3 regions of the Afipia sp. GW822-FHT03D08 genome follow, and region 3 is predicted to be linked to each of the others. Evidence: predicted binding sites of a transcription regulator. Region 3 holds the regulator's gene; each other region holds the start of a gene.
The links. Region 3 encodes LexA, which represses DNA repair genes until DNA is damaged. Its sites were predicted from a motif close to TGTTCNNNNTGTGTTCNG; they were not measured.
Positions count from the first base shown of each region.

Region 1: a site for LexA is predicted at 1,705-1,722, ahead of AC1RM7_RS12315 (helicase-related protein). Genes of this name have one in related genera too.
Region 2: a site for LexA is predicted at 1,734-1,751, ahead of AC1RM7_RS11865 (DNA recombination protein RmuC). Genes of this name have one in related genera too.

Region 1 covers NZ_JBXANK010000001.1:2,487,894-2,491,028, reverse strand. Annotated here, with positions in the region: gene rpmB (50S ribosomal protein L28) at 1-254, opposite strand, end outside; gene AC1RM7_RS12320 (DUF3108 domain-containing protein) at 637-1,473, shown strand; gene AC1RM7_RS12315 (helicase-related protein) at 1,821-3,135, shown strand, end outside.
Region 2 covers NZ_JBXANK010000001.1:2,392,929-2,396,063, forward strand. Annotated here, with positions in the region: gene truA (tRNA pseudouridine(38-40) synthase TruA) at 1-149, opposite strand, end outside; gene fmt (methionyl-tRNA formyltransferase) at 149-1,081, opposite strand; gene def (peptide deformylase) at 1,095-1,610, opposite strand; gene AC1RM7_RS11865 (DNA recombination protein RmuC) at 1,783-2,991, shown strand.
Region 3 covers NZ_JBXANK010000001.1:766,188-769,322, reverse strand. Annotated here, with positions in the region: gene AC1RM7_RS03680 (ComEC/Rec2 family competence protein) at 1-809, shown strand, start outside; gene lexA (transcriptional repressor LexA) at 915-1,622, opposite strand; gene AC1RM7_RS03670 (molybdopterin molybdotransferase MoeA) at 1,835-3,043, opposite strand; gene moaC (cyclic pyranopterin monophosphate synthase MoaC) at 3,054-3,135, opposite strand, start outside.

The sequences.
Region 1 (3,135 bases), 1.7 Mb from region 3:
TTCAACTCGACCGCCTTCGGCGACAGGTCGCCGGAGTTGGCCTTGAGCAGGAACGCGTCGAGACCGCCGTTGTGGTCGACCGACTTCAGCGCATTGGTCGAGACGCGCAGGCGCACGTTGCGGCCCAGCGTCTCCGAGATCAGGGTGACGTTGCACAGGTTCGGCAGGAACCGGCGCTTGGTCTTGTGGTTCGAGTGGCTGACCTTGTGGCCAACCTGAGGGCCCTTGGCCGTCAATTCGCAGCGCCGTGACATCGTATAATCCTTTGGCGAAACCTAGTGTCGCCCCGGACCGCCCAAAGGGGTCACGTGGGGGTTTAAACCGTCCATTTCAGGAACGGCGGAGCTATAAGGGGCTGGCGGCCCAGCGTCAAGGTTGAGAGGCGATTTCAGCGGCTTTTCTGTGCGCCAGGGCGCAAGCCGCGGCGGCTGGAAATGACGATTTTCCCCGTCAAACCAGTGATTTCCTAACATATAATCGACGTAATCCGTGACCAGACAGATATCTGAGGCTATCGATACGACTTTCGCGGCCTATTCGGGAACAAGTCCCGCAGACGCTGCGCCCGGTGGCTCCGGTCAATCGCTGGTCAGCAGGATTTCGTCGGCAATGCCCCGGTTCCCAAAGCTTTCTTGGATGCTCTCCCGGACCGCCCAAACCCAGCTTTGTCTGGGTATTGTGGCCGTAGCGGGCCTGTTGGCGATGTGTGCCTGCCCGGCCAGCGCCCAGGGCCGTCTGGACGCCAAGTATGAAGCAACGCTCGCGGGCCTTCCGATCGGCAAGGGCGCCTGGGTCGTCGATGTGTCCGAGGATCAGTATTCGGCAGCCGTCAGCGGCGCCACCACCGGATTGATGAAATCCATCGGCGGCGGCAATGGCACCGGCACCTCGCAGGGACGCATCACCGCGGGCCAGTTCGCGCCGCTGAGCTATATTTCGACGGTCAATTACGGAAAGAAGGTGGAAGTCATCCGCATCACGCTGGGCGGCGGCAATATCAAGGATTCATCCATCGAGCCGAAGCCCGACGAGAATCCGGATCGGATTCCGGTCACCGAGGCGCATCGCCGCAACGTTCTTGATCCGATGACGGGTGCGCTGCTGAAAGTTGCGGGCACCGGTGATCCGGTCGGTCCCGAGGCCTGCCGCAAGACGCTGTCGGTATTCGACGGCAGGATGCGCTACGATTTGCGCCTTGAATACAAGCGCATGGAAAATGTGAAGGCTGAAAAGGGCTATCACGGCCCGGTTGTGGTCTGTGCGGTCTACTTCACGCCGATCGCGGGCTACGTCCCGGATCGCGCCTCGATCAAGTACGTGGCCGCCCAGCGCAACATGGAAATATGGTTTGCGCCCATCGCCGGAACGCGGGTGCTGGCGCCTTTCAGAATTACAATTCCGACCCCGCTCGGCACCGGCATGATCGAGGCGACGGAGTTCATCTCGGTGCAGAAGACGGCCAAGACGAACTGACAAACCCGGCTGGCATTGACCGCCGCGAGGATGATTCAGGAACGAATCTCACCGTGAATCGTGTTGACTCTCCGGCCAATCCGATTCGACTCCGGATTTAACGATTTCATTCAAATCTGGCCGCGCGCGGAGCATCTTCAAACTTCATCTAGTATCGCCATCTATTGGTTTGTGCGACATGTTGAGGCGATCTGGGCAGACTCACTGCGAGTCAGCGATTCGGGCTTCTTTCGTTCCTTAACCGTTCCAAACCTTAAGTCGCGGCGCGAAAAGCGTCGCATTGTGAGACACTTCCTTCAAACTTGCTGCGGCGTCCGCGTCGTGTGCGTCATGCGGACCTCTCGATTATGCCTCTGTCGTCTTCCGTTCCGCTGTTTTCGAATGAGCGCGCCCCCGGAGCCGGTGTTACGGCGGTGCTGGGCCCGACCAACACCGGCAAGACCCATCTCGCCATCGAGCGGATGCTGGCCCACTCGTCGGGCATCATCGGTCTGCCGCTGCGTCTCCTGGCGCGCGAGGTCTACAACAAGATCGCCGCGCGGGCCGGAGCGGGCGCGGTCGCGCTCATCACCGGCGAAGAAAAGATCAAGCCGCCTCATGCGCGCTATTGGGTCTCCACCGTCGAGGCGATGCCCCGCGATCTCGATGTGTCGTTTCTGGCCGTCGACGAAATCCAGATCGCGGCTGATCTCGAGCGCGGTCACGTCTTCACCGACAGGATTCTGAACCGGCGCGGGCGGGACGAAACCCTGCTGCTTGGCGCGGCCACGATGCGGCCGATCATCGAGCGGCTGCTTCCTGGCGCGAACATCGTCACCCGGCCGCGATTGTCGCAACTCGAATTCGCCGGCGACCGCAAGATCACCCGGCAGCCGCGGCGAACAGCGATCGTCGCGTTCTCGGCGGATGAAGTCTACGCCATCGCCGAGCTGATCCGGCGTCAGCACGGCGGCGCTGCCGTTGTGCTGGGCTCATTGTCGCCGCGCACCCGTAATGCGCAGGTGGACATGTTCCAGTCCGGCGATGTCGATTATCTCGTTGCCACCGATGCCGTCGGCATGGGCCTCAATCTCGATGTCGATCATGTGGCGTTCGCGTCGGACCGCAAATACGACGGCTATCAGTTCCGCCGCCTGACACCCGCCGAGTTCGCGCAGATCGCGGGCCGCGCCGGCCGTGCGACGCGCGACGGGACGTTCGGAACCACCGGGCGCTGCGCGCCGTTCGAGCCCGAACTGGTCAATGCGCTTCAGAACCACACGTTCGACAGCGTAAAGATGTTGCAGTGGAGGAACACGCGGCTGGATTTCTCCTCGCTGGGCGCGCTCCAGGTCTCGCTGGCGCTGACGCCGAACCATGAAGCCCTGACCCGCGCGCCGATCGCCGAGGACATCCGCGTGCTCGACCATGCGGCCCGTGATGAAGACGTTCGGGATATGGCCAAGGGCGCGGCCGCCGTGGAACGGCTCTGGGAAGCCTGCCAGATTCCCGACTACCGCAAGCTGTCGCCGGCCGCCCATGCCGAACTTGTCACCACGCTGTATGGGTTCTTGATGCGGAAGGGCCGTATTCCGGACAACTGGTTTGAGGCCCAGATCGCGCAAACTGACCGCACGGACGGCGATATCGACACATTATCGGCCCGGATTGCCCAGATACGGA
Region 2 (3,135 bases), 1.6 Mb from region 3:
CGGCCTGCGCCGTTGACCCGCACATACTGACCGGTCATCGCCTTCACGGCATCTTCCAGCGCGCCCTGCACGGAGGGGCCCCTGTCCTGGTACTGCCACCCCCAGAAGGGAGCGCCGTCATATTCAATGAGGAGCTTGTAGCGGGGCATCAGCTCACGCGCGCAGGGGGCTTGAGGGGCGTGCCGTTGAGAAACGCCTCGGCCTTCATCGGCGGCTTGCCGGCGCGCTGCAAGTCCAGAATGCGGATCGCGCCGTCGCCGCAGGCAATGGTCAGTCGATCGTCGAGCACGTCGCCCGGCGCACCGGAGCCCTTCGCCAGTTCACAGCGCAGCACCTTGATGCGCACCGGCTCGCCATCGACCGCGATCTCGAACCACGCGCCCGGAAACGGCGACAGGCCGTGGATATGCCGCAAAACCTCATGCGCGGATTTGGTCCAGTCGATGCGCGCCTCGGCCTTGTCGATCTTGGCCGCGTAGGTGACGCCCTCTTCGCTCTGCCTGGTCAGTTGCAGGCCGCCGCGCGACAGAGCGCCCATCGCGCGCACCATCAGGTCCGCGCCCAGCGGCGCCAGCGCATCGTGCAGATCCTGCGCGGTCATGGCGTCCGTGATCGGCAGCCGTTCGGCCATCGCGACATCACCGGTGTCGAGCCCGGCGTCCATCTTCATGACCATCACGCCGGACTCGGCATCGCCGGTCATGATCGCGCGCTGGATCGGCGCGGCGCCGCGCCAGCGCGGCAGCAACGACCCGTGCAGATTGAAACAGCCCAGCGGCACCGCATCCAGAATATTCTGCGGCAGGATCATGCCGTAAGCCACGACAACGGCGGCATCGGCATTGTGCGAACGGAATTCCGCCTCCGCTTCCGGCGTCCGCAGCGTCTTCGGCGTCAGCACCGGAATGCCGAGTTGCCGCGCCGCCTGCTCAACCGGCGTCGCCTGCAATTTCATGCCGCGTCCGGCGGGCTTTGGCGCGCGCGTATAGACAGCCGCAATCTCATGGCCGTGATCCGCCAGCGCCAGCAGCGTCGGCACCGCGAAATCCGGCGTGCCCATGAAGATCAGACGAAGCGGCATGACAAGCTCCGGCTTATTTCGCCGCGAGCTTGGCGGCCTTGGTGAACTTCTTCATCACGCGGTCGCGCTTGAGCTTGGAGAGATAATCCACGAACAGCACACCGTTGAGGTGGTCGATCTCATGCTGGATGCAGGTGGCGTAAAGCCCGTCGGCTTCTTCTTCGTGCATCTTGCCGTCGAGATCCATGAAGCGCACGCGCACCCGCGCCGGCCGCTCGACCTCCTCATAGTATTCCGGGATCGAGAGACAGCCTTCCTCATAGACCGACATCTCTTCGGACGAGGACAGGATTTCCGGATTGATGAAGACGCGCGGCTCCTTCTCCCCTTCCTTCTTGGAGAGGTCCATGGTGATCAGCCGCAGCGGCACCGCGACCTGGATCGCGGCAAGGCCGATGCCCGGCGCGTCATACATGGTCTGGAACATATCGTCGGCAAGCGCCCGGATTTCGGGCGTGATCTTTTCGACGGGCTTCGAGATCAGCCGGAGCTGCTTGTCGGGAAGAATGATGATGTCGCGATTGGCCATGGGCGCGATGTAATGGGAGCGCCCGCTACGGTCAAACCCGTTGTGAGGTCAGGCGCTTGGACGGGGACAAATGCCGTTAACCGGCGATTAACCATAAAAATCAGGGAGTTATTAACCATAAAATGTTCCCTATTCGTTCGCGTCGCGTGCCGAATCGGGTTACAAAGGGGGCATGAACGAGATCCTTTTCATGGCCGGCGATGTGCCGGTTCACGTTGGCGCCGCCCTGATTGCATTCGGCGTGCTGGCGCTGCTGTTGTTGCTGACCATCGCCATCGTGATCGCGCGCTCAGGCCGAAAGGGCGCGGAGGCCGCCATGGCGCAGGCGGTGCGCGCGGACGAGTTGGAAGAGCGGCTCGCCGAAGTGCTGCGCATGCAGAACGAATCCACCGGCCGGGTCCATGAAATGGGACAGGCGCTGGTGGGGCGTCAGGCGGAAATGGCCCGCGCCGTCAACGAACGGCTGGATTCGGTGACGCACCGCGTCGGCCAGTCCATGGAGCAGACCACGCGCAACACGATGGATTCCCTGCGCGTGCTGCACGAGCGCCTCGGCATCATCGACAACGCGCACAAGAATCTCACCGACCTCACATCGCAGGTGACGACCCTGCGCGACGTGCTCGCCAACAAGCAGTCGCGCGGTGCATTCGGCCAGGCGCGGATGGAAGCCATCGTTCAGGACGGCATGCCGAAAGACTCCTATGCCTTTCAGCACACGCTGTCGAACCGGACTCGCCCCGACTGCGTGATTTTCCTGCCCGATCAGCGGCCCCTGTGCGTCGATGCAAAATTTCCGCTGGAAGCCTTCACCGCGCTCCGCGATGCGCGCAGCGACGAGGAAAAGAAAGTCGCCACCCAGCGGCTGCGGCAGGACGTGATGAAGCACGTCAACGACATCGCCGAGAAGTATCTCATTCCCGGCGAGACGCAGGATACGGCGCTGATGTTCGTGCCGTCGGAATCGGTCTACGCCGAAATCCACGACGGCTTCGACGATGTGATCCAGAAGGCCTACCGGGCGCGGATCGTGCTGGTGTCGCCCTCGCTTTTGATGCTGGCGATCCAGGTGATGCAGCAGATCCTGAAAGACGCGCGGATGCGCGATGCCGCCGACCAGATCCGCACCGAGGTCATGCATATGTCGGACGATCTCGGCCGGCTGCGCGACCGCGTGCTTAAGCTTCAGAAAGATTTCGGCAATGTGAATGAGGACGTGCGCCAGATCCTGATTTCGGCGGAGAAGATCGAAAAGCGCGCCGGGCGTATCGAGGAACTGGACTTCAGCAAGAGCAGCGAGCCTGCAGACGCGACGCGCGTGGTGTCCTCCAGCGACCTGTTTCCGCCACATCCCCTGCGCAAGCTGCAGGCGGGGGAGTAATCGTCGCAATCGGGATTTACCCCCACCCCGGCGCTCCGCGCCGACCCTCCCCACACGGGGGGGGAGAAGAAAGACTTTGCTCGCCGCGCCTCTTATCCCTCCCCTGAATGGAGAGGGTGGCTGACCGGAGGTCAGCCGGGTGGG
Region 3 (3,135 bases):
TGATGCCCGCAGGGCTGCTCGGGTTGCTTGCGATGCCGTTCGGTTTCGACGGCGTGTTCTGGCGGCTGATGGATGTCGGCATCGGATGGATGGTGGCGGTGTCGCAATGGGTGGCGGCGCTTCCCGGCGCGATCGGCCAGATCGCGTCATTCGGCGCCGGGCCGCTGGCGCTGATGAGCGCAGGCATTATCGCGCTCGGTTTGTTGCGGACGCCATTGCGATGGACGGGAGCAGGGCTCATTGCATTCGCAACGGTCTGGGCGCTGACCACGCCGCAGCCGGACATCCTTGTTGCGGGAGACGGCACCTCGGTCGCGGTGCGCGGGAAGGACGGCAGGCTGCGCCTGATGCGCACTGGAAAGGATGCTTTCCTGTCACGCGAATGGCTCGCAGCCGACGCCGACATGCGCAAGGCAACCGACGCGTCGCTGACCGACGGTGTCTCGTGCGACCCATCTGGATGCGTGGTGCAGGCTGCGGACGGCTCGACCGTAGCGCTGACGCTGAAGCCCGCCGCGTTCGCGGATGATTGCGCGCGGGCCGCGGTGATCGTGACACTGCGTCAGCCGCCCGCCGATTGTGCGGCCATGGTGCTGGATCAGGAAATGCTGCGCAGGCGCGGCACACTCGCCCTGCGCAAAACCGCAGACGGTTACGCGATCACGGCCAATAAGCCGCGCGGCGTCGACCGTCCGTGGTCACCGGCAAATGCCGATGATGACATCGAAACACCCGCTGCCCGGTCAAACCGTCCCGCACAGCCTGTCGATGCGACGCCGGCGGAGAGCGATCTCCAGCCGGACGATTGATCCAGCCGTCATTACGGACGGCCCAGCAAATTTAACGGGCAAGTTTCTGGATCCGGGTTCGCTCGCAAAAGCTCGCGCCCTGGAATGACAGGGAAACCGAAAGTCTCAGTACTTGCGGACGAGACCGATCAGTTTGCCCTGAATCCGCACGCGGTTGGGCGGCAGGATGCGGACTTCATAAGCCGCATTGGCCGGCTCCAGCGCGATGGACGCGCCGCGGCGGCGGAAGCGCTTCAGGGTGGCTTCTTCCTCGTCGATCAGCGCCACCACGATGTCGCCGGTGTCGGCGGTCTCGTTGCGCTGGATCAGCACGGTGTCGCCGTCGAGAATGCCGGCTTCCATCATGGAATCGCCGCGCACTTCGAGCGCGTAGTGTTCGCCGGAGCCGAGCATGTCGGGCGGCACGCTGATGGTGTGGCTGCGGGTCTGCAATGCCTCGATCGGCGTACCTGCTGCGATCCGACCCATGACCGGCACGACAACCGGGAAGCTGGCATCCTCATCAGGACCGACGGACGGAGCCGACCGGACCTTGCCGAGGTTGCCTTCGATGACGCTTGGCGTGAAGCCGCGGCGGGCGCCGCCGGGGCTGGCACTCGTTTCGGGAAGCTTGATGACCTCGATGGCGCGGGCCCGGTTGGCGAGCCTGCGGATGAAGCCGCGCTCCTCAAGGGCGGTAATGAGCCGGTGGATGCCGGACTTGGACCGCAGGTCCAGCGCGTCCTTCATTTCGTCGAAGGAGGGCGGAACACCAGCTTCCTTGAGCCGCTCGTTGATGAAGCGCAGAAGCTCGTATTGTTTGCGTGTCAGCATCTGAATTGGTCCCCGATCCCAAGGATCTCAAGAATTCCCGCGTTCTGATCCGAAGCCGCGCCTCTCTGGATCCCCACTGAGAACAAATGGAAAGGGACACTCAGGAGTAGCGAGTCACTCGAAACAAATCATGAACGAACACTATCTGTTCCATATGTGTTCCGCAACCCCTTAATTTCACGTCAACGACGGGGCCCGTGTGATCGGGATTGTCAGTCCGGCAGCCGCAGGATCGTGCAGGGCGAGCCGGCGGGGGCCGCGGGCGCGAATGGCGGACGGATGATCAGCGCATTCGCTTCGACCAGTTTTGCCACCAGCGAACTGTCTTGCGCGCCCACCGACGTAGCGACGGGCACACCGTCGCTGCCGGCTGTGACGCGCGCCCGCAGGTAGTCTTGCCGCTTGTCGTTGGCGGGCAGCTCGCGCCCAAGCCTGGCTTGCTCGAGTGGATGATCGATCGTGGTTCGCCCGGAGAGCGAACGGATCAGCGGTACCAGAAACAGGAAGGCGCAGACGTAGGACGACACGGGGTTCCCGGGCAGGCCGAGCACGCGCATTGCTCCGAGCCTTCCGTTCATCATCGGCTTGCCGGGCCGCAGCGCGATCTTCCAGAAGGCCATGTCGAAGCCTTCGGTTGTCAGCGCGGCCTGAACCAGATCGTGATCGCCGACCGATGCGCCGCCGGTGGTGACAAGAACGTCTGCTCCGAGATCGCGCGCGCGCCGGATGCCGCCGGAGGTCTCTTCGAGTGTGTCGCGCGCGATGCCGAGTTCGATCACGTCCGCGCCTTCGCTGCGCGCGAGTGCAGCCAGCGCGAAGACATTGCTGTAGACGATCTGACCGGGGCCGGGTGTCGTGCCGGGAGGCACCAGTTCGTCGCCGGTCGCGAGGATCGCCACCTTGGGACGGCGGTGCACCGGCAACCGCGGATGGTTCATGCCGGCCGCCAGCGCGAGGGCGCGGTCGTTGAGCAGAGAGCCGCGCGGCAGCAGCACGTCGCCCTCGTGGAAATCGATACCGGCGGGACGGATGTTTTTTCCTGCGGTAATAGCTTCGTTGACGACGACAAACTCACCGTCACGCGCGGCGTCTTCCTGAATGACCACCGCGTCCACGCCGCCGGGAACAACGCCGCCGGTAAAGATGCGCGCAGCCTGTCCGGCGCCGATGCTCTGATTAAAGGGCCGTCCGGCCGCGACTTCGCCGATCACCTTCAGCCGTGCGCCCGGCAGGGCATCTGCGGCGCGCACCGCGTATCCGTCCATCGCCGACAGCGCGACGGGAGGCTGGGTGCGGAGCGCTGCGACGTCGCGGGACAGCGTGCGATGAAACGCATCTTGGAGCGCAACCGTCTCTTCGGGCAACGCAGCGGCGTCCTTGAGAACGGCGGCATAGGCCTCGGCGACCGGCATCAGCGCCATGGTGCGATCCTCAATAGTCCGCCAGATAGTGGCCGGACTTGCCGCCCTTTTTCTCGACCAGACGGATGGCTTCGATCTGGATGCCGCGCTCC